DNA from 4 places in the Streptomyces sp. Ag82_O1-12 genome. Region 3 is predicted to be linked to each of the others. Evidence: riboswitches for the same ligand, from Rfam matches in the RefSeq annotation. Region 3 holds a riboswitch; each other region holds the start of a gene.
What was found. A riboswitch is a leader RNA that binds a small molecule or an ion and turns the genes downstream of it on or off. The one in region 3 is predicted to bind cyclic di-AMP.

Region 1 (5,644 bases), 1.5 Mb from region 3:
TTGTAGGCGTCCCGGCCGGCGACCTGGGCGGTGCCGTCGACGGTCACGGAGGTCGTGTCGTCGACCGCCTTCAGGGCCTCCTCGGCGAAGTCCTTCGGCGTGGCCGGCGGCTGCTGGTCCTTGCCGCGCTCCGGGCTCTTCGAAGAGGTGCCGTGGTAGACCTCGTTGGACTTGCTGTCGTAGCCCCAGACGTCCTTGCCGTTGTGGATGATGCTGTACTCGGCGGCGTTCTCCAGCAGCGACAGCTTCTGCCGGTCGGGGCCGTCGGCGGCGACGCGCAGGGTGTGCGTGCCGGAGGCGAGTTCGGTGAGCTTGGCCGTCGGGTCGGCGGAGGAGCCGCCCTCGCCCTGGCCCGCGGCGCCGGAGAGCAGGCCGGACTCCAGGCCGCCGAGGTTCGGCAGGCCGAGGTCGGTGCTGATCTTCACCGTGCCGGCCACCTGCTGGACGTCCGACGTGGCGATCTTCTCGATGAGCTGCTGCGCGGTGATCTCCGGGAGGTCGGGGTCACCGGAGTCGGCGAGTGCGGGGACCAGCCCGATCGTCGCGGCCGCCACCCCTATCACCGTGACCGGGACGACGTACCGCGCGGCTTTGCGCCGCCCGGAGCGCTGCTCGTCGACCTCCCCGGCGGTCGTGCTGTCGTCGGATGCGTACGGTGCCATGTGTGCCCTACCTCCGTGGTCGGCGGCGGCTGTCCGTGTCGTCCACGCACTCGTCCCTGAGCCGCCATTCTCACCCGAACAGGTGAGGAGTGGTGTTTTCCGTGGTCACCATCTGACCAAATCGGCCAGGGAGATACGTCAGACCCCGGGCTCAACTCCGTGTACTGCTGGGGTATGACACGGCGGGGCGGCTTCTCCCCCGACCCGTAGGGGTCGTACGGGTCGGACGTGTCAGCCGGCCCGGTGCACCACCGCGTCGCTCAGCTCCAGGAGCGCCGCCTTCGCGGTGCACTCCGGCAGCGGTGCCAGCGCCGAGCGGGCGTCCTGGATGTAGCGGACGGTGTCCTGCCGGGCCTGCTCCAACGCCGGGTGGGCCCGCAGCAGGCGCAGGGCCTCGGCGTGCCGTGCGTCGTCGGTGAGGTCGGAGTCGAGCAGCTCGCACAGGGCGATGTCCTCGGCGAGTCCGAGCCGGGCCGCCCGCTCGCGCAGGCGCAGCACCGGCAGCGTGGGGATGCCCTCGCGCAGGTCGGTGCCGGGGGTCTTGCCGGACTCGTGGGAGTCGGAGGCGATGTCCAGGACGTCGTCCGCGAGCTGGAAGGCGACGCCGAGCCGCTCGCCGTACTGGGTCAGGACGTCCACGACCGTCTCGTCGGCGCCGGACATCATCGCGCCGAACCGGCACGACACCGCGACGAGCGAGCCGGTCTTGCCGCCCAGCACGTCCAGGTAGTGCTCGACGGGGTCGCGGCCGTCCTGCGGTCCGGCCGTCTCCAGGATCTGGCCGGTCACCAGCCGCTCGAACGCCTCGGCCTGCACCCGCACGGCCTCCGGGCCGAGGTCGGCCAGGATGTGCGAGGCGCGGGCGAAGAGGAAGTCGCCGGTGAGGACCGCGACGGAGTTGCCCCAGCGGGTGTTCGCGCTCGCGACGCCGCGGCGCACGGCGGCCTCGTCCATGACGTCGTCGTGGTAGAGCGTGGCGAGGTGGGTCAGCTCCACGACGACGGCCGACGGCACGATGCCGGGCGCGTGGCGGTCCCCGAACTGGGCGGCGAGCATCACGAGCAGCGGGCGGAACCGCTTGCCGCCGGCCCGGACCAGATGCTGGGCGGCCTCCGTGATGAAGGGCACCTCACTCTTGGTGGCCTCGAGCAAGCCTTCCTCGACAGCCGCCAGTCCGGCCTGGACATCGGCTTCCAGAGCCTGGTCCCGCACGCTCAGCCCGAACGGCCCGACGTCGGTCACGAGGGGTCTCCTGTCTGCTGTGTCTGCCGGTGGTTACGCGGATTGTCGATAGGTCGCTGCCCTCACTCGAGTCAGCGTATCCGGTCACGTTTCGATCACCGCCAGCACCCATGACTACAGGCCGGGTGGTATCCGATCACGACCGTTATGTTTTCGATCAACCTATAAGAACAGATATTTATCGACTTACCCAGGGGTAGCGAGTTATGCACGATTTGCCGTGATGAGTCGGTGAATTCCCCTTGGCGGAAATTGCCCTACGGACTCGTGATCAGTGAGTTGAATCACTCCTTCCGCTTTTCCCCCTCCCCGCGACAGCTGCCCCTAACGCCTTCCCCCGAAAGCCAGTTGAGCCTTGGCTCCCGCAAAGGATCAAGCGGCCCAAACACCCCCGACCAAGGTCAACCGCGCGATATGTGACTGAGGTGCTTGTTCCCGACATGTGCTCTCGCATACGTTCCGGCCCTGTCCGGCGGACGCCTAATCCTGCCGCCGCCCGGACTTCCCACGGAACCGACTCACTCACGCAGGGCAGGAGCGGGGGACCCAGGTAAGTCGCCGGTCCGCACAGCGGCACGGCTCGGGGTGAAGCCGCGCACGGCACACAGCGCCGTACGCGGCCGGGCACCTCCCGGCCCGAACCCGACAGCTCACCTCGCAGGCGCCGGAGAGGAACATCGCCATGGCCGCACGAGGCAAGCACCGTCGCCCCAGAACCAACCCGCTGACCCGAGGCATCATCGCCGCCGGTACCGGCGGAGCAGCACTCACCCTTCCGCTTCTCGGCGCCACCCACGCGAGTGCCGCCGAGCCCCAGAGCGCACCCGCCGCCGCACAGTCCGTGCCGCGGGCGGCCCAGCCCGCCAAGTCCCTCACGTACACCGTGGTCAAGGGCGACTCGCTCGCCCGTATCGCGGACAAGTACGACGTCTCGGGCGGCTGGAAGCAGCTCTACAAGGACAACCGCGCCACCGTCGGCGACAACCCGAAGCTGATCCACCCGGGTCTGAAGCTGACGGTGAAGACCACCAAGACGGACGCGGCGAAGAAGACGGCGACCCCGTCGTCCGCCCCCGCCAAGCCGGCCGCCAAGCCCGCCGGCGGCGTCGCCCAGGCCACCCAGGCGTCCGCGAAGACCTACGCGGACAACCTCGACGGGTGGATCCGCGAGTCGCTGGACATCATGGCGCAGAAGGGGATCCCGGGCTCCTACGACGGCATCTACCGCAACATCATGCGCGAGTCGTCCGGCAACCCCCAGGCCATCAACAACTGGGACTCCAACGCCGTCGCGGGCACCCCGTCCAAGGGCCTGCTCCAGGTGATCGACCCGACGTTCGCCGCCTACCACGTGGACGGCACCTCCTTCGACCCGTACGACCCGGTCGCCAACATCACGGCGGCCTGCAACTACGCGGCCGACCGCTACGGCTCGATCGACAACGTCAACGGCCCGTACTGAGCCGTACCGCCCAGCAGTCGCTCGAGGACGACGGCGATGCCGTCGTCCTCGTTCGACAGGGTGACCTCGTCGGCCACGGCCTTGAGTTCGGGATGGGCGTTCGCCATCGCGACGCCGTGGCCGGCCCAGTCGAACATCGGGATGTCGTTGGGCATGTCACCAAAGGCGATGGTGTCCGCCGGCCGCAGCCCCAGATGCTCGGCGGCCAGCGCGAGACCCGTGGCCTTGGTGATCCCGCACGGCTGGAGCTCGACCGTGCCGGGCCCCGACATCGTCACCGTCGCCAGCGAGCCGACCACCGAGCGGGCCGTCGCCGCCAACTCGTCGTCCGACAGATGGGGATGGCGCAGCAGCACCTTGCTGATGGGCTCGCCCCACAGCTCCTCGCGCCGGTCGACGCGCACGGCGGGCAGGGTCGGGTGCGGCATCAGATACCCCGGCTCGATCAGCGTGAGCCCGTCGACCCCGTCCTGGTCGACCGCCGCGTACACCTGCCCCACCTCGGCCTCGATCTTGCCGAGGGCGGCCTCGGCCAGCTCCCGGTCCAGGGTGATGGACCACAGCAGCCGGTCCGCGCCGGCGTCGTACACCTGAGCGCCCTGCCCGCACACCGCGAGCCCGGTGCACCCGAGGTCGTCCAGGAGCGGCCGCACTCTCGGCGCCGGCCGGCCCGTCACCACGAGGTGCTGGGCACCGGCGTCCGCCACCCGCGCGAGCGCGGCGAGGGACCGGTCGGAGAGGGTGTCGTCGCCGCGCAGCAGCGTCCCGTCCAGGTCGGTGGCGATGAGTGAATATGCGAGGGGTGCGGCCATGATCAGAGAATACGGACAGTGCGGCCCTTCGTTTCATCGCTCGGTGGACGCCGATTGCCCGGTTGAAGGCCTCTGTACCAGTTGGCAACAACATGCTCCGCTACCTACCCCTGGGGCCGCATAGAGCGGTACCTTCCAAGTGTCCAGGGGGGACTTGATCGGGGGGTCAGGTTGAGCAGTGGGCGCATTCGCGTGGCTGGGCACGGGGAGCTCGGCGAAGGGGAGAGGGAGCGCTGGCGTGCGCTGCGCGCCGCCTCGGAGGCACCGCGCAACCCTTTCATGGAGCCGGAGTTCACAGAGGCGGTCGGCCGGGTCAGGCCCGGGGCCCGCATCGCCGTGGTGTACGAGGGGCCGGAGCCGGTCGGCTTCCTGCCCTACGAGCGGGGCCCGTTGGGCCAGGGCCGGGCGATCGGGCTCGGTGTCTCCGACGCGCAGGGCGCGATCCTGCGGCCCGGCCTCGACCTGGAGACGGGCGAACTGCTGAAGGCATGCTCGCTGTCGAGCTTCGCCTTCGACAATCTGGAGGCCGAGCAGCGGCTGTTCGTCCGGTACGCGGCCGAGGAGTACGCCACCTACGTCATCGACGTGGAGAAGGGCTACGAGACGTACGAGTCGGTGTTGCGCGCGCAGTCGCCGAAGTTCCTGAAGACCACGCTGGCCAAGGAGCGCAGGCTGGGCCGGCAGGCCGGCGAGCTGCGCTTCGTGTTCGACGAACGCGATCCGGCCGCGCTGCGCACGCTCATGGAGTGGAAGTCCGCGCAGTACCGCAGGACCGGCCGCCGGGACCGGTTCGCCCAGGAGTGGATCAACCGGCTCGTCGGGCAGCTGGCCCGGACCCGGGCGCCGGAGTGCAGCGGCACGCTGTCCGTGCTGTACGCCGGTGAGCGGCCCGTCGCCGCGCACTTCGGGCTGCGTTCGGCCTCGGTGCTGGCCTGCTGGTTCCCGGCCTACGACCCGGAGTTCGCGAAGTTCTCGCCGGGTCTGGTGCTGCACCTGCGGATGGCCGAGGCGGCGGCCGCCGAAGGGATCGGCACGCTCGACCTGGGCAGGGGCGCGGCCGAGTACAAGGACGCGCTGAAGACGGGCGAACTGCCCGTGTACGAGGGTGCGGTGACCCGTCCGGGGGCGGGCGCGGCACTGCACTGGCTGAGCCGCGAACCGGCACGCCGCGCGCACAGCTTCGTCCGCAGCAGGCCCCAGCTCGCGTCGCTGGCCGCGCGGACGCTGAAGGGCGCGGCTCGGCTGCGCCGCAGCTGACTTCACGAGGGGGGTGGGCGCATGGCCGGTTCGGCGCGTGCGCAGGAGGAGATACGGCGGTTCCTGGACATCGGGGCGGTGCAGGTCGCCGAGCTGGACCTCGATGGTGACGAGGCGGTGCTCAGACCCGGCCCGGGGAGTCCGCCCGTGACGCACGGAGAGGTGTTCGTCCTGGTCAGGAGGGGCGGCCGGCCCGTGGGCACGCTGCT
Region 2 (5,644 bases), 4.0 Mb from region 3:
CCCGGACCCGGCCGGCACGGCCTTCCGGCTCACCGCCCTCCTCGACGGTCTCGCCGTGCAGCTGACGTCCTACGCCGGCGCGGTGCCGCGAACGCGGGCGCAGGAGTGGGTGGAGGAGGCGCTGGCCCGCGAGTTGGGCCTGACGCGGGAGCGGCCGACGTCCTGACGGTGTCGCGACAGGGACAGGGACAGGAACAGCTGCAGATACGGCGACAGCGGCCCTGCGGCTCCCGGCATCCCCGGCCCGGTCGGCATCCCCGGCATTCCCGGCCCACCCGGGCCGCCCGGCCCGCCCCGGAAACCCGGGCTCCTGCGCGTGCGGGCCGTGCCGGGTGGGACCCCGGCACGGCCCGCACGCGCAGGAGCGGCTCTCACGCCACCGGCGCGATCCGCATCCTGATGTCGTCCGGCGACAGCGCCCCCTTGGCCGTCACATGGTCGCCCGACGACTCCCCGCGCAGCCGGCGCCCGATCCACGGCACCAGGAACTCCCGGGCCCAGGCGACGTTGTCCCGCCGCATGTCGAGAGCGCCGCGCGGCGGCAGCGGCGGCCACGCCTGCTCGGGGTCGGCCGGCACGTCGAGGCCGAGCACCTGGCCCGCGCGCAGCGCCACGCGCGTGTGCCCCTCGGGCGACAGGTGCAGCCGGTCGGCGTCCCAGGCCCTGCGATCCTGCACGCTGCGCAGGGACCACAGGTCCAGGACCGGGCAGCCGTACCGGTCGGCGATGGCCCGGACGTGTCCGTTGTACGTGGCGATCTTGCCGCGCAGGTGCCTGAGCACGGGGACGCCACGGGTGTCGAAACCGGTCGTCACCATGACCGTGCCGGACACCGCGGTGAGCTGGGCCAGCGCCCGTTCGAAGCGCTCGGCCACCTCGTCCGGGTCGGTGCCGGGCCGGATGATGTCGTTGCCCCCGGCGCAGAACGAGACGAGGTCCGGGGCCATGTCGACGGCCCGCGGAACCTGGTCCGCCACGATCTGGTCGAGGAGCTTTCCGCGTACGGCGAGATTGGTGTACTGGAAGTCGCCCTCGGGCCTGCGGTCGGCGAGCAGGACGGCGAACCGGTCCGCCCAGCCGACGAACGCCCCGTCGGGTCCGGGGTCGCCGACGCCCTCGGAGAAGCTGTCCCCCAACGCCACGTACGACCCGATCACTGCTCTGCTGTCACTCTTCGAATCGTCTGCCACAGCAGCTCATGATTCACCTTCGAATGTGACTTACGCGACCGTAGGAAGGGGTTGACGGGCGGTGAGATAAGCCACTCCTAAAGTGTTCGCCAACTTCGGAATACACCGCTCGTCAGAGGTGTTTCCGGGTGAGCCGCCAGACTCGGAACCCGCTGATCCGGAAATGGCTCCAGACGGTCCGGAAGGCGAAGTGCCCACTCGTGTACGGCTGCGGGTCGGTGTAGTCGAAGACGAGCCGGCCGTTGTTCCACCAGTGGACCGTGGAGCCGTCGGAGACGATCCGGACCCGGTTCGGCTCGCCCGGGACCAGCAGCGGCTCGGTGTAGTCGAGGACCAGGGGGCGGACACCGGGTTCGCCGACGTAGCGGCGCAGTCGGGTCGTGGTGTTGTAGTTGGCGCCGTAGCCCGCGTAGTACGTCGTGAGGTGGTCGTACTCGTCGAGGGCCCCGCCGCGCGGAGTGGCGAAGAGGTCGTGCGGAGAGCGGACGTCGGTCGCGTTCCAGAAGTTGTTGAGGTCCGAGACCCGGTCGTTGACCCCGCCCTCGGAGACGGGGGTCGCGGTGTACTCGATCAGGTACGGCCCTTCGAGCCGCTGCCTGAACCAGACGGTCGCACCGCTCGGCACGTCGATCTCCAGGACGCCGCGCGAGGCGGTGACCGTGCCGCCGTCCTGGAGTTCGGGCACCCATTGGGTGAGGCCGTGGCAGAAGTCGTCATGAGCGATGAGCCGTCGGCGCCCGGGGGCGGCACTCGCGCTCCCCGTCGGGGCGATGGCCGCCAGAGCGGCTCCTGTCGCCAGGGCTGCGAACGTTCTGCGGGTGGTCGGCACGGGACACAGCTCCTTCAGAAAGCGCTTGCATTCACGATGTGATCACTGTGTCTCAACTGCCGCCCCCTGTCGATCCCTTGAGGCGCCGGGCGCGGACACACCGAAGGCCGGACCCGGGGATCGGGGTCCGGCCTTCGGAGGCGTGTCAGGCAGGTGGTCGTGCGGTCGGTCAGCCGACGGAGACGCCGTGCGAGCGCAGGAAGGCGACCGGGTCGACGTCGGAGCCGTAGTCCGGCGTGGTGCGGATCTCGAAGTGCAGGTGCGGTCCGGTCACGTTGCCGGTCGCGCCCGACAGGCCGACCTGCTGCCCGGCCGTCACGGTCTGGCCGGCCGAGACGGAGAGCTGGGACAGGTGGGCGTACTGGGCGTAGTGGCCGTCGTTCAGCTTGATGACGACCTGGTTGCCGTACGCGCCGCCCCAGCCGGCGGAGACGACCTCGCCCGGACCGACGGCCTTGAGGGAGGTGCCGGTCGGGACGACGAAGTCGACACCGGTGTGGTAGCCGCTGGACCACATGCTGCCGGACATGTGGTACGGGGTGCCGACGGTGGCACCGTCCACCGGGAGGGTGAAGCCACTGGAGTTGCTCTCGGCCGCGGGCTGGGCGGCGGCCGGCTTGGCGGCGGTCTCCGCCTTCGGGGCCGACTCCTCGGCGGACGACTTCTGGGCCGAGGCCTTCGGAGCGGCCGGGGCCGAGGCCTTCGGCGCGCCCGCGGCCTTCTTGCCGATCGACAGCTTCAGGCCCGGGTGGATCAGCGACGGGTCGGAACCGACGGCGTCGCGGTTGTCCGAGTAGAGCTTCTTCCAGCCGCCGTCGACGTTCTGGTCGTCGGCGATCTTCGCGAGGTAGTCGCCGGCCTTCACGGTGTACGAGCGGGCGCCGTTGGCCTTTTCGGCGGCCTTCTTCTCGGCGGCCGGAGCGGACTGGACGGCCTTTTCGGGAGCCGACTGCGGGGTGGCGGCGTGGGCGCCGGCGGCCCCCATGAGCGGCAGGGCGAGGGCGGCTCCGCCGGTTCCGGCGACGGCGATGGAGCGGGTGAAACGCTGGGTCTTGGGGCGGCGGTGCTTACCCTTCGCGGGCATGGCGAATTCCTCTCCGTCGCCTGCGAGGTGAGCTGTCGGGTGCGAGCTGGAGATGCCCGGCCGCGCCGTGGCGCGACTTAACCCCAAGCCGTTCCGGGAACCGGAACAGGCGTCTTACCTGTGGGTCCCCCGCTCCTGCCGTACGTCGGGTCAGTGTGTGGGGCTCCGGGCGGCGGCAGGATTAGGCGTCCGTCCGGATTGGTGTGGAACGTAAGCGACCACGACGCAATAGGACAAGCTTGCGGTTGCCCGTGACGGTGTTTTTCCTGACGCGTCGGCACAAGTGCCGTCACCGAGCGTGGATTACCGATCTCCGCCATTCGTCAATGGGCCTGAATAACGCCAGAATTACGTGAACATGGCGACAACACATCGTCACGAATATGACGATGGTCACGCACCCCGGCCTCATCTCCTTGACGATCGGGGCACGTTATCCCTTAGCGGCCTAAGCTCCCTATTCGGACAGAACGACTACTTCCGCTTAAGCCGGACGACCGCGGCGTCCAGATCCCCGCGCAGGCCGACGCGAAGTCCGTGATGCAGCAGTACGGCCCCTCGGTGAACTTCGCCCGTTTCGAGGCATTCGTACGAGGATGCCGGGTCGAGACCGCGCAGCAGGAGCGCCGGCACGGGCTCGCCGTAGCGCTGCGCCTGGAGCCAGGCGAGGACGACGATCTCGTCGCCGAGGACGTACTGCACGGCACTGGCGCCGCCCTCCGGGGGACGCAGCCGGTACAGGTCGCCGCGCTGCACCACGGGCCGGATCTCCTTGTAGAGCGCCACCCACTCCCGCGCCTCGGCGAGCTCCTCCTCCGTCCACCGCGTGAGGTCGCCGCCGACGCCGAGCACCCCGGCCATGGCGCTGACGAACCGGAACCGCAGGGAGCTGGCCCGCTGGTTGAGCATGGCGTTCGGGCTGTCGGTGACCCAGGCGGCCATGACCCGGGCCGGGTGGATCTGACTGAAGCCGTGCTGGATGGCGAGCCGGTCGAGCGGGTCGGTGTTGTCCGAGGTCCACACCTGGTCCGTGCGGCTCAGCACACCGAGGTCGATCCGGCCGCCGCCGCCCGAGCAGGACTCGAAGGCCACGCCCGGGTGGGCGGCCCGAAGCCGGTCCAGCAGGGCGTACAGGCCGTGCACATGGTCGACCCACAGCCGCTGCGGGTACGGGTCGTCCGGCCAGCCGGCGTCGGTGAAACAGCGGTTGAAGTCCCACTTGACGTAGTCGACGGGAGCGCTGGAGAGAAGCCCGTGGAGCTGCTCCCAGAGGTACTCCCGGACGTCCTCGCGGGCGAGGTTGAGCACGAGCTGATTGCGGAATTCCGTCCGCTTTCGTCCTGGTTGGTACTGGACCCAGTCGGGGTGCGCGCGGTACAGGTCGCTGTCCGGATTGACCATCTCGGGCTCGACCCAGATCCCGAACCGCATGCCCAGGCCGTGCACATGGTCGGCGAGCGGCTTCAGTCCGCCCGGGAAGCGGTCGGGGTTGGGGGTCCAGTCGCCGAGCCCGGCCCGGTCGCTGGTGCGCGCCCCGAACCAGCCGTCGTCGACGACGAACAGCTCGACTCCCATGGCCGCGGCCCGCTCGGCGAGCGCCCGCTGCTGCTCCTCGGAGATGTCGAACTCGGTGGCCTCCCAGGAGTTGAACAGCACCGGCCGGTCCCGCTCGGCGTCCGGGACGACATGCGCCCGCTGGTAGGCGTGCCAGGCGCGGCTGGCCCCGCCGAAGCCGCCGTCGCTCCAGAGCCCGGCGAAGACGGGGGTCGTGTACGACTCCCCCGTGCCCAGCGTCAGCAGGCCCGAGTCGTCGTGGCCGGCGCCGCCGGTGATCTGCACGCGCGCGTCCGGCAGCTGGGCCACGGCGATGCGCCACGACCCGGACCAGCCGAGGGCGCAGCTGTAGACCTCGCCGTGCTCCTCGGTGGCGTGGGTGTCGAGGGCGACCCACGGCAGGTGCTGGTGCGAGGTGTGGCCGCGGCGACTGCCGATGACCTTCTCGCCGTGGGTGAGACCGGAGCGCGTCAGCCGGGACTCGGCGCCCCAGCGGCCGTGCAGCTGGGACAGCCGCCAGGCGTCGCGGTCGGGAAGGGTCCAGGTGGCGGAGTCGGCGCGCAGCAGTTCGAGGGCCGGCCCGCGGTTGGCCAGGGTCACCCACCGCTCGACGACGTCCGTCGAGGAGCGCATGCGGTAGTGCAGCGTGATGGCGAGGTCCCCGTCACGGAACCGGAGCCGCAGCTCGCCGTCCTCGGTGTCGTACCCCTCATGGACCCACTCGGTGCCGCGCCGCCCGGCCGCGCGCACGGACAGGGCGGGGCGGACGAAACGGGGTCCGCCCTCGACCGGGTACTCCTCGCGTCCGTCGAGCGGGGACTCGAAGGGCCAGTAGTCCGGCAGCGGCCGGACGGCGAGGGCCTCGGCGTCGGCGAGGCCGATCCGGGGGCCCCAGTGCAGGTGCAGCAGCTCGTCCCGGTCGGTGACATGGACGGCGTAGCTGCTGGCCGGCCCGGAGAGCACCCACGTACAACCGTCTTCAGAGAT
Region 3 (5,644 bases):
CGGTCCTTCACGGCCATCTGTCCGCCTCCCGCTCCACCGTCATACGCGCGTACGTCCCCGGACACGGTACGGGACCGAGTACGGGGACGTACGTACGACGCTGCCTCTTGTGGCCGGGGTCAGCCCTTGAAGCGCGGGAAGGCGCTGCGGCCGGCGTAGACCGCGGCGTCGTCGAGGATCTCCTCGATGCGCAGCAGCTGGTTGTACTTGGCGACGCGCTCGGAGCGGGCCGGGGCGCCGGTCTTGATCTGGCCGCAGTTGGTGGCGACGGCCAGATCGGCGATGGTGACGTCCTCGGTCTCGCCGGAGCGGTGCGACATCATGCACTTGAAGCCGTTGCGCTGGGCCAGCTCGACGGCGTCCAGGGTCTCGGTGAGCGAGCCGATCTGGTTGACCTTGACCAGGAGCGCGTTGGCCGCGCCCTCCTCGATGCCGCGGGCGAGGCGCTCGGGGTTGGTGACGAACAGGTCGTCGCCGACGAGCTGGACCTTGTCACCGAGCTTGGCGGTGATGGTCTTCCAGCCCTCCCAGTCGTCCTCGAACAGCGGGTCCTCGATGGAGACGAGCGGGTACGCGTCGACGAGCTCCGCGTAGTACTCGGTCATCTCGGCCGCCGAGCGCTGCTTGCCCTCGAAGGTGTAGACGCCGTCCTTGTAGAACTCGGAGGCGGCCACGTCGAGCGCCAGGGCGATCTGCTCGCCGGGGGTGTAGCCGGCCTCGTTGATCGCCTCGAGGATGAGGTCGAGGGCCTCGCGGTTGGAGCCGAGGTTCGGGGCGAAGCCACCCTCGTCGCCGAGACCTGTGGCCAGGCCCTTGCTCTTCAGGACCTTCTTCAGCGTGTGGTAGACCTCGGCACCCCAGCGCAGGGCCTCGGAGAAGGACTCCGCGCCGATCGGGGCGATCATGAACTCCTGGATGTCCACGTTGGAGTCGGCGTGCGAGCCGCCGTTCAGGATGTTCATCATCGGCACCGGCAGCAGGTGCGCGTTGGGGCCGCCCAGGTAGCGGAACAGCGGCAGGTCGCTGGCCTCGGAGGCGGCGTGGGCGACGGCGAGCGAGACGCCGAGGATGGCGTTGGCGCCGAGGGAGCCCTTGTTGTCGGTGGCGTCCAGGTCGAACATCGCCTGGTCGATCAGGCGCTGCTCGGTGGCGTCATAGCCGACCAGCTCCGGGCCGATCTGCTCGATGACCGCGAGGACGGCTTTCTCCACACCCTTGCCGAGGTAGCGGTTCGAGTCGCCGTCGCGGAGCTCGATGGCCTCGAAGGCGCCCGTGGAGGCGCCGGACGGGACGGCGGCACGACCGGTGCTGCCGTCGTCGAGGCCGACCTCGACCTCGACCGTGGGGTTGCCTCGGGAGTCCAGGATTTCCCGGGCTACGACGACGTCGATGGACGGCACGAGCATCTCCTTCTTATGTGACGCGGTGACGCGGGTCGCGTGGACCCGGCGAGGTGCGGGCCCGGTGGCTCGCGACATGAGCCTAACCGGCTCGGGACGATCGGCCACCGGGTCGCCCACCCCATGGACAGAACCGAGAGTAAATTGTTTCCGAACGGAACAAAGCCGGTTGCCGAAAAACCCCGCCCCGGTGCGTACGGGGGATGACGCACCGGGACGGGGAGCCTGTGGACCCTGGGCGGGTCCGGGCGGGCCGGAACCCTGGCGGGTCCGGTGAGCCGCTGCTTACTTCAGGTGCAGCTGCTGGCCCGTGTAGATGAGGTCGGCATCGTCGATGATGTCCTTGTTCAGCTGGTAGAGCTTCTCCCAGCCGCCCTTGACCTTCTTGTCCTCGGCGATCGAGCTGAGGGTGTCACCCTTGACGACCTTGTACTCGCCGTCGCCCTTCTTGACCTTCTTGCCGGTCGGGGTGGTGACGGTCTTCTTGGCCTCCGGGCGCTCGTCGGAGCGGGAGGCCGGCTGCTGGGTCTCACGGGACTCGGTGCTCTGCTGCTGGCTCTGCGAGGAGCTGCCCGAGTCGTTCGTGGAGCCGCCGCCGGTGTAACCGGCGCTCGACAGGCCCTTGCCGCAGACCGGCCAGGCGCCCTTGCCCTGACCCGCGAGAACCTTCTCGCCGATCTCGATCTGCTGCTCCTTGGTGGCCTGGTCGGCGGTGGCGGCGTACTTGGTGCCGCCGTAGCCGGCCCAGGTGGAGGCGGAGAACTGCAGACCGCCGTAGTAGCCGTTGCCGGTGTTGATGGACCAGTTGCCGCCGGCCTCGCACTGGGCGACGGCGTCCCACTCGGAGGAGGTGGCGGCGGAGGCGTTGCCGGCCGCCATCAGCGGGGCGGCGACGGCGGCACCGGTGACACCGGCGATGGCGATGGCCCGAGAGGCCTTGGACGGACGGCGGTGCGTGCCCTTGCCGGAAAACAGCATGGTGGATCCCCTCACCGACGCCTGCGAGGTGAGCTGTCGGGTTCGGGCCGGTTGAGTTGCCCGGCCGCGCCCCTCCCGGGACACGGCTTCACCCCAAGCCCTTCCGGCACAACTGTCCGGTCGGGCACCTACCTTGGGTCCCCCGCTCCTGCCTACGGCGCTTGACGCGACGACTGTTCCCGTACGGCCGCTGGCAGGATTCGGCGTTGCGGCAGCCGGGGCTCGCGGTGACGAGCGGTCACGACCGTAGACACGCGATCCACGGAATCTCAAAGACGATCAAGGCTTCTGAGATCTATCTCTCACGGGCCCCAAACAGGACATTCGCCGCGAAATATGACGCGAACTCGCGCGGTTTCGGGGCGACTTCCGCCCCCGTTTCCGCACTGCCCGAACGGCTACTTCTCGTCCCCTTCGCCCTCCACCGTGAGCTTCTGACCGGGCTGGATGAGGTTCGGGTCGGTACCGACGGCCTTCTCGTTGCCCACGTAGAGCGCGTGCCATCCGCCGCTGACGTCAAGGGAGTCGGCGATGGACCAGAGGCTGTCGCCGACTCCCACGATGTAATCGCCCTGGACGGCGTCACCGGAGCCCTCTTCGGAGCCCTCGTCACCGCCCGAGGCGTGACGGCCCGTGGACTCGTCCGCACGGCCGCTGTCGGACGGGAGGGATTCGTCGGCACTGGGGCCGCGATGGCGGCCGGAGCCGGTGTCGGTCAGCGCCGAGGATTCGTCACCCTGCCGCGCGTTGCCGGCCTCGCCGCTCTCCGGAGTGGCCGACGGAGAACCACCGGACCCCTGGTCCCGCGACGCGGAGTCAGCGGATTCAGACGACTTGTCCGACTTAGTCTTTTCATCCTCCGTGTCCGACGACGTGTCCGACGGCGTGTCGGACGACGACGGGGACGAGGAAGGGCTCGCGGAGGGCGACGACCCGAGCGAGTCGAGCAGGCCGGGCGAGTCCGTCGGGCCGGACGAGTCGGATGAACCGGACGCGCCGGAGTCCGAGTCCTTGCCCTGCTCGAGCCCGGAGAGCAGTCCGCAGGTGCGCCACGCGCCGACCCCCTGGTCGGCGAGGATTCTCTCGGCCACGGCTATCTGCTGGGAGCGGCTGGCCAGGTCGGCGCTCGCGGCGTAGTCGAGGCCGCCGTGGTTCTCCCAGTCCTCCTGGGACAACTGCAGGCCACCGTAGTAGCCGTTGCCGCTGTTCTGGCTCCACGCGCCGCCGGTTTCGCAGTCCGCGACCCGGTCCCAGGTCGTGCCGTCGGCCGCACTGGCGCCGGAGGCCCCGAGGAGCGGGATCGCGATGGCGGAGCCGGTCACTCCGGCCGCCACGAGGAGAGCCGGAGCCTGGCGGGGGCGACGGTGCCGACCGTTCCCGGAGAGCATACGGAGACCTTTCGCGAGACAGCAGTGACCGACGCGGCGTGATTCCCCGCCGCGTTGATGGGTGAACGTATCGGCAGTCGATCACTTGTCACAAGTTCATGCCGCGCAGATCACGTGAAGATCACAGGTCTGATGTTTCGTCACGTCCAGCCGGTGCTACCGGTGCGAACTCCACCGGCAGCGTGCGCAGCCCCCGCATGATGAGGCCGCCGCGCCACCGCAGCTCGGCCGGATCCGCGGCGAGCCGGAGGTCCGGGAGGCGGGTGAGCAGGGTGGCGAGCGCGGTGTGGCCCTCCAGACGGGCGAGCGGGGCGCCGAGACAGTAGTGGATGCCGTGGCCGTAGCCGAGGTGCTGGTTGTCGCGGCGGGAGAGGTCCAGCACGTCCGGATCGGCGAACCGCTCCGGATCCCGGTCCGCGGCGGCCAGGACCACGAGGACGGGGTCGCCGGCCTCGATGCGCTGCCCGCCGAGGGTGAGGGACTGCGTGGCGAAACGCCAGGTGGCGAGTTCGACCGGGCCGTCGTAGCGGAGGAGTTCCTCGACGCCGGTCTCCAGGAGGCCGGTCTCCCCGGCGGCGAGGGACGCCTGGAGCCGTGTGCGCTGCCCGGGGTGGGTGAGCAGGGCGTAGGTGCCGTTGCCGATCAGGTTCACGGTCGTCTCGAAACCGGCGAACAGCAGGATGAAGGCCATGGCCGCCGCCTCGTTCTCGGTGAGGTGCTCACCGTGGTCGGACGCGCGGATGAGACCGGAGATGAGGTCCTCGCCGGGGGCGGCCTCGGCGGGCAACGCCTCCCGCTTGCGGTGGATGAGGTCGGCGAGGTAGCCGCGCATCTTCTTCACGGACCGCGCGACGCCGCCCCTGGGACCGCCCTGGTGACGGATCATCATGCCCGCCCAGTCGCGGAAGTCGTCCTGGTCCTCGCGCGGGACACCGAGCAGGTCGCAGATGGCGTAGATGGGGAGCGGGAACGCGAACTCGTGGATCAGGTCGGCTGACCCCTTCTCCGCGAACCCGTCGATGAGGGTGTCGGCGAGCTCCTGCACCCGCGGCGCGAACTCGGCGACCCGGCGGGGCGTGAACGCCTTGGACACGAGCCGCCGCAGCCGGGTGTGGTCCGGCGGGTCGATGTTGAGCAGATGCGTCATCAGCTCGGCCTTGCGCTCCCCGGGGATCCCGGTCTTGCCCTTGGCGTGCGCCGGTTCGTCGTGATGCGCGGGGTTCTTGGAGAGCCGGTGGTCGGCGAGCGTCTGCTTGGCGTCGGCGTACCGCGTGACCAGCCAGGCCTCCACACCGCTGGGGAGCCGCGTCTTGTGGACGGGGCTGTGCTCGCGGAGCCAGGCGTAGGCGGGGTAGGGGTCGCTCGCGAACTCCCAGGTGAAGAGGTCGGGAGTGGTCGCGGGTGTGCTGGGCTGGGGCTGGTCGGTCACGGCTCGACGGTATCCGGCTTCCGGGAGCGCTCTTGCCTCGGTCGCGGCTGGGCTGGGCTTTCCTGGGGCTGGCCGTCCGTCTTCCTGACTCCCGGCGCCCAGCGTTCGGCTCATGGCTCCTGGCTTCCGGCTCATGGCTTCTGGCTTCCGGCTTCCGGCTTCCGGCTCATGGCTCCTGGCTCCTGGCTCCTGGCTTCCGGCTCCCGGCTTCCGGCTTCCGGCTTCCGGGAGCCCAGGTCTCCGTCCCCGGGCCGCTCAGCCCTCGGCGTCTCTGATCGCGTCCCGGTACGCGCGGGCCGCCGCTCTCAAAGCCGCCTCCGGGTCGACGCCCTCCGACTCGGCGCGGACGGCCAGGGCCAGGAGGTCGTAGCCGATGCCCTCGACGGGTGGGAGGGGTATGTCCAGGTTCGCCGTGCGGACACGGGAGGCCAGTTTGGCGGCGAGGGCCA
Region 4 (5,644 bases), 600 kb from region 3:
CTTCGAGAACACGCAGGCGGACGGTGGTTTCGCGCCGCGACCCGACTTCCGTCCCCTGACCCGTTTCGAGGGCCAGGGACTGGACAAGGGACATGTCGTGAACGACCTCCTCTTCCGCCGCGTACAGCACGTGGACCAGCCCCCCGCCGGCGCCTGACCACCCCTGGCACCTCTCCCGCCTGCGGACAGCGCCCATCCGTCGTTAGGGTCAATGCCGTGGCCACCAGTTCCCCACATCCGTCGTACCCCATCGGTCCCACCGACGGCGCACCCTTCGCCGGCTCGGGCACAGCCGGCTCCTCGCGGCACGCCCACTGGTGGCACCGCGCCTGGGTGCGCTACGGCGCTCTGAGCACGCTCCTCGCGATATCCGGCCTGGTCATCCTCGCCCTGGTCCGTGAGGAGACCGGCACGGAAGGGTTCCTGGTCGGGCTGGGGCTGGCCGTCCTCCCGGTGCCCCTGCTGATAGCCGCGTTCCGCTGGCTGGACCGGGTGGAGCCCGGCCCCTGGCGGAACCTGCTGTTCTGCTTCGCCTGGGGCGCCTGCGCGGCGGCGCTGATAGCGATCGTCGCCAACAGCTTCGCGACGAGATGGATAGCGACGGCGACGGCGGACCCGTCCAGCGCGGACACCCTCGGCGCGACGGTGATAGCGCCGGTGGTCGAGGAGTCGGCCAAGGCGGCGGCCGTCCTCCTGGTCTTCCTCTTCCGGCGCCGCGACTTCACCGGCATCGTCGACGGGGTCGTCATAGCCGGCGTGACGGCCACCGGCTTCGCGTTCACCGAGAACATCCTCTACCTCGGCACGGCCTTCGGCACCGACCAGCTCACCGGCGGCAGCGGCATCGCCTCGGTCACGGCGGCGACCTTCTTCGTGCGCGTCATCATGTCGCCGTTCGCGCACCCGCTGTTCACGGTCCTCACCGGCATCGGCTTCGGCATCGCCGCGCTCGCGGCGGACCGCCGGCCGCTGCGCCGTGTCGCCTTCCCGCTCGGCGGGCTGCTGCTCGCGATGGGGATGCACGCGATGTGGAACGGCTCGTCGGCCTTCGGCGAGTACGGATTCTTCGCCGTGTACGCGGCGTTCATGGTGCCCATCTTCGGGCTGCTGACGTGGCTGGTGATCTGGACGCGGCAGCGGGAGCTGAAGACCGTACGGGCGGAGCTGCCGGCCTACGCCGTGGCCGGCTGGCTGACCCCGGCCGAGCCGTACGCGCTCGGCTCGATGCGGGCCCGGCGGATCGCCCGGCAGTACGCCCGCCGGCACGCGGGCAGGGCGGCGGCCCGGGAGGTGGCCCGGTACGAGGCGTACGCGACGTCCCTGGCATTCCTGCGGCACCGGGCCCGGCGGGGCAGCCCCGGGGCGGACTTCGCCACACGGGAGCGGGAACTGCTCGGCGAACTGTGGCGGCGCCGGGAAGTGGCCCGCCCCGCGCTGGACCACGCGGGCCGGATCACCGCCCCTCCGGTCCCGGTGACGGCCCCGCCCTGGCCGGTCTACGGGGTGTACGGGTACGGCCACCAGCCGGCGAGGTACGTCCACCAGCCGGCGCCGTACCCCGCGTACAACCCCTACCGCTCCGCCACGTACAACCCCTACCGCCCCTAGGGCTCCGGGCCCCGCTCAGACCGAGCCCCGCTCAGGCCGGGCCCCGCTCAGGCCGGGCCCCGCTCAGGCCGAGGCCTCCGTGAGCCGTTCCACCTCGGCCGCCGAGAGCGTCAGCTCCCCGACGCCGAGCAGCGCGGGCAGCTGCTCCACCGTCCGCGCGGAGGCGATCGGCGCCGCCACGGTCGGCTGGGCGGCGAGCCAGGCGAGGGCCACGGTGGCGACGGGAACGTCACGCGCCCCGGCGACCTCGTCGAGGGCGTCGAGAACCCTCCGCCCCCGCTCGGTCTCCAGATGCTTGGCGGCGCCGCCCGCCCGCGCGCTCTCGACCTCCGTACCGGGCCGGTACTTGCCCGTGAGGAAGCCGGACGCGAGCGCGTAGTACGGAACGGCCGCGAGGCCGGCCCGCTCGGCGAGGTCCTGCAGCTCGCCCTCGTAGGTGTCACGGGAGACCAGGTTGTAGTGCGGCTGGAGGGCGACGTACCGGGCGAGGCCCTCGCGGTCGGAGAACTCCAGGGACGCCCGCAGCCGCTCGGCGGAGATGTTGGAGGCGGCGATGTGCCGCACCTTGCCCGCCTTCACGAGTTCGTCGAGCGCGCCGATGATCTCCTCGACGGGCACGTCGGGCTGGTCGAAGTGCGTGTAGTACAGGTCGATGTAGTCGGTGCGCAGGCGCCGCAGGGAGGCGTCGGCGGCGGCCTTGATGTTGGCGGCGGACAGGCCCTGGAAGTCGGGGTGCTGGCTGACCTTCGTGGCGACGACGACGTCGGAGCGGTTACCGCGTGCCTCGAGCCACGCGCCGAGGATGGTCTCGGACTCGCCGCCCTGGTTGCCGTCGACCCACGCCGAGTAGACGTCGGCGGTGTCGACGAAGTTGCCGCCGGCGGCGGTGTAGGCGTCGAGGACGGCGAACGAACGGTCCTGGTCGGCGGTCCAGCCGAAGACGTTGCCGCCGAGGGAGAGGGGGAAGACCTCGAGGTCGGAAGTACCGAGCTTGCGAAGAGACGTCATGCTCGGTGTCAACGACCGCGCAGGAACACCTCATTCCGCAACGGACGCAAAACTCCCGTAAACACCACGCCACACCACAGGACGCCACGCCACGCGACGCCACGCCACGCGACGCCACACCACTCCGCGCCACACGACACGACGCCACGCCACACAGCAAAGCCGGCGGCCCTGAAGTCGACAGGTCGTCGTCAGGGCCGCCGATGCTTCAACGAACACGCACTGCTTACGGAGTCAGTCCCTTGCCCCGCAGCCAGGCCATCGGGTCGATGCCACTGGCGGAGCCACCGGAGTGGACCTCGAGGTGCAGGTGCGCCCCGGTCACGTTGCCGGTGGCGCCCACGCGGCCGATGACGTCGCCGGTGCCGACCTTCTGGCCGACGCTGACGCCGATGGAGGACTGGTGCGCGTACCAGATCTCGGTGCCGTCATCGAGGGTGAGGACGGTCTTGTAGCCGTAGGAGCCGTTCCAGCCCGCCTCGGTGATCGTGCCGCTGTGCACAGCCTTGATCGGCGTGCCCGTGGGGGCGGCGAAGTCGAGACCGGTGTGGTGGCCGGAGGACCAGTAGGCGCCGGCCTCGCCGAACGTCGAGGTGAGGGTGTACGAGGAGGTCGGCAGCGTGTACTGCTTGGCGAGGGCGGCGAGCCGCTCGGCCTCGGCCTTCTTCTTCGCCTCTTCCTCGGCCTTCCGCTTGGCCTCGGCGGCCTTGGCCTTGGCTTCCTTCTCCGCCTTGGCGACCGCGTCCTTGGCCGCCTTCTCGGCGGCGGCCGCGGCGTCCTCGGCGGCCTTGGTCTCGATCTGCTCCTGCTGGTGCTCGACCTGGGCCATGATCCGGGCACGCAGCGCGTCACCGGCACCGGCGCGGGCGCCGGACGTGCCCTTCGCGGTGTCCGCGGTGGCGGTGCCGAGGCTGCTGAGCGGGGTGGCGGAACCTTCGGGGGTGTCGTCGTCCGAGATGAGGGAACCCACCGAGGGCAGGTCCGGCACGGAGATGGACACCGGGGGCTTGCCGGTCTGGGCACTGGCCATGCCGCCGGCACCCACGGCGGCTATGACGCCGACGCCCAGGACGGTGGAGCTGCGGGCGAGACCTCCGCCGCGCTGCTTGGTGACGCGATGCCGGCCACGGACGGGACGGATGGATTCCTCGGTGGGGTTCCACTCCTGGAACGGGCCCTCGTCGGTGCGCTGACCGTCGAAGCCGAAGGTGTCGTTCTCGCGCTTCGGCGCGTACGGGGCCGCGGGGGCAGGCCGGTTGGACGCCACGTGGGCGTGCTCCTTTCCTTCCTTCTCGCCTACCGGGTTAGCTGACGGGTTCGGAGCAGGAAGGTCTCCTACGCGCGTATACCTGCCGTGCTTCCACGGTGGTATCCGCCCGATTCACCCCAAGTGGTGGTTCCCCGGTTCCCTTTCGGGATTCGGCGCGTGCGCACGGAGCCGCCTTCTGTGACGGCTGGGACGACCGCGCTGCGTTATCGAACGTTAATGGAGGCGCGAGGGGTATTCCAGCGATTCCACTTGATCATTAACCTTTTTCGCGCGGACTTACCTGCCATGACCGGCTTAAATCGGGCGAGTTGGCCGCATCGTAAGTGACTGACGGGTTTTGACGGTGTGTCAGTTGTTATGCGGAACGGGGTGGTTCGCTCACCGAACGTGATCAGGTGTCGAGGAACGCACCGAGGGCCGGAACCCTTTCGGATTCCGGCCCTCGGCCTTCAGTAGCGGGGACAGGATTTGAACCTGCGACCTCTGGGTTATGAGCCCAGCGAGCTACCGAGCTGCTCCACCCCGCGTCGTTGTGTCACCAGTGTACGCCATCCGCGGGACCACTCGCACACACCCACCGACCGGGCCGTGCTCAGCCCGGCAGATGACGGTTCGGGGCCTTGGCCCGCTCCTCGTGTTCCGGGAGGACGACGACCTCCACCCCCTCGGCCGCGAGGAGGCCGCTGCCGTCGGCGTCGGTCACGAAGGTGTCCGGCTCGCGCCAGGCCGTGACGACCCGCCGTACGCCCGCGTCGAGGATCAGCCGGGCGCAGGGAGCGGGGCGTGAGGCGCGGCGGGCGCACGGCTCCAGGCTGCTGTACACCGTCGCGCCGGGCAGGCGCGGGTCGGCCGGGTCGAGCTTGGCGAGGGCCGCCTCCTCGGCGTGCACGACCGGGTCGCCGGCCTCGCGGGAGTGACCGCGGGCCAGTTCCGTGCCGTCGGCGGCGACCACGAGCGCGCCCACGCTGAACGCCGTGTCCGACGGCGGGCAGCGCTCGGCCAGTTGGCAGGCTAGGGCCAGCCAGTGATGGTCGGCGGCGGTGGGGAGCCGGCCGGTGCCCGGGGCGGTCGGCTCGTAGCGCATCAGGACGACGTCCTCGATCTGCCGCGACTCCAGCAGCCGGAGCCGGCCGCCCTGGTAGCCGCCGGGGCCGAAGAGACGGGGGGCCCGGGGGTCGCCCACGAAGAGCGGGGCGAGGACCAGCTGGAGTTCGTCGGCGAGGCCCTGGGTGAGGAGCTGGGTGTGGATCAGGCCGCCGCCCTCGACCATGAGCCGCCCTACGCCCCGGACGTCGTGCAGGTGCGTGAGCAGCCGCCGCCAGTCGAGGTCGTCGCCGAGCGGGACGACGTCCGCCGCCAGGCCCAGGGCGCGGGCACGCTCGGCGCCCTGGTCGGTGGTGTAGAGGACCTTCTCCCCGCCGGTGTGCCAGAAGCGGGCGTCCGGGTCGAGGTCGCCGGAGCCGCTGACGGTGACCTTGAGGGGGTACTCGGGCTTGCCCGCGGCCGTGCGGGCGGCCCGGCGCTTCTCCGAGTTCACTAGCAGCCGCGGGTTGTCGGCGCGGATGGTGCCGGCGCCGATCAGGATCGCGTCGACGCAGGCCCGGACCTCGTCGACCCGGTCGAAGTCGGCCGGGCTGGACAGGAGCAGCCGGTCGGGTCCGGTGTCGTCCAGGTAGCCGTCGAGGGAGACGGCGGCGGACAGCAGGACGTACGGGTGAGGCATCGGTGCTCCGCGGCTGGTCGGGACGGCGGGACGGG

Region 1: linked by a shared signal. The riboswitch ahead of QOL88_RS23225 (transglycosylase SLT domain-containing protein) and the one ahead of QOL88_RS15930 (LysM peptidoglycan-binding domain-containing protein) in region 3 are both predicted to bind cyclic di-AMP.
Region 2: linked by a shared signal. The riboswitch ahead of QOL88_RS34005 (M23 family metallopeptidase) and the one ahead of QOL88_RS15930 (LysM peptidoglycan-binding domain-containing protein) in region 3 are both predicted to bind cyclic di-AMP.
Region 4: linked by a shared signal. The riboswitch ahead of QOL88_RS18760 (M23 family metallopeptidase) and the one ahead of QOL88_RS15930 (LysM peptidoglycan-binding domain-containing protein) in region 3 are both predicted to bind cyclic di-AMP.

The regions. Positions count from the first base shown of each region.
Region 1 is NZ_FXUW01000001.1:5,046,556-5,052,199, reverse strand. Features, by position in the region: gene QOL88_RS23235 (LolA family protein) at 1-662, opposite strand, end outside; gene QOL88_RS23230 (polyprenyl synthetase family protein) at 894-1,904, opposite strand; cyclic di-AMP (ydaO/yuaA leader) riboswitch at 2,406-2,583, shown strand; gene QOL88_RS23225 (transglycosylase SLT domain-containing protein) at 2,587-3,366, shown strand; gene QOL88_RS23220 (HAD family hydrolase) at 3,330-4,178, opposite strand; gene QOL88_RS23215 (GNAT family N-acetyltransferase) at 4,371-5,435, shown strand; gene QOL88_RS23210 (glycosyltransferase family 2 protein) at 5,457-5,644, shown strand, end outside.
Region 2 is NZ_FXUW01000001.1:7,467,739-7,473,382, reverse strand. Features, by position in the region: gene QOL88_RS34020 (TetR/AcrR family transcriptional regulator) at 1-166, shown strand, start outside; gene QOL88_RS34015 (SGNH/GDSL hydrolase family protein) at 372-1,157, opposite strand; gene QOL88_RS34010 (DUF6250 domain-containing protein) at 1,303-2,019, opposite strand; gene QOL88_RS34005 (M23 family metallopeptidase) at 2,189-3,103, opposite strand; cyclic di-AMP (ydaO/yuaA leader) riboswitch at 3,108-3,269, opposite strand; gene QOL88_RS34000 (alpha-galactosidase) at 3,578-5,644, opposite strand, start outside.
Region 3 is NZ_FXUW01000001.1:3,500,440-3,506,083, forward strand. Features, by position in the region: gene QOL88_RS15920 (FtsB family cell division protein) at 1-17, opposite strand, end outside; gene eno (phosphopyruvate hydratase) at 120-1,400, opposite strand; gene QOL88_RS15930 (LysM peptidoglycan-binding domain-containing protein) at 1,686-2,378, opposite strand; cyclic di-AMP (ydaO/yuaA leader) riboswitch at 2,382-2,548, opposite strand; gene QOL88_RS15935 (LysM peptidoglycan-binding domain-containing protein) at 2,777-3,766, opposite strand; gene QOL88_RS15940 (cytochrome P450 family protein) at 3,888-5,195, opposite strand; gene QOL88_RS15945 (nucleoside triphosphate pyrophosphohydrolase) at 5,451-5,644, opposite strand, start outside.
Region 4 is NZ_FXUW01000001.1:4,097,999-4,103,642, forward strand. Features, by position in the region: gene trmB (tRNA (guanosine(46)-N7)-methyltransferase TrmB) at 1-157, shown strand, start outside; gene QOL88_RS18750 (PrsW family intramembrane metalloprotease) at 217-1,608, shown strand; gene QOL88_RS18755 (aldo/keto reductase) at 1,672-2,616, opposite strand; gene QOL88_RS18760 (M23 family metallopeptidase) at 2,843-3,883, opposite strand; cyclic di-AMP (ydaO/yuaA leader) riboswitch at 3,895-4,051, opposite strand; tRNA gene QOL88_RS18765 (tRNA-Met) at 4,340-4,413, opposite strand; gene QOL88_RS18770 (dihydrofolate reductase family protein) at 4,479-5,609, opposite strand.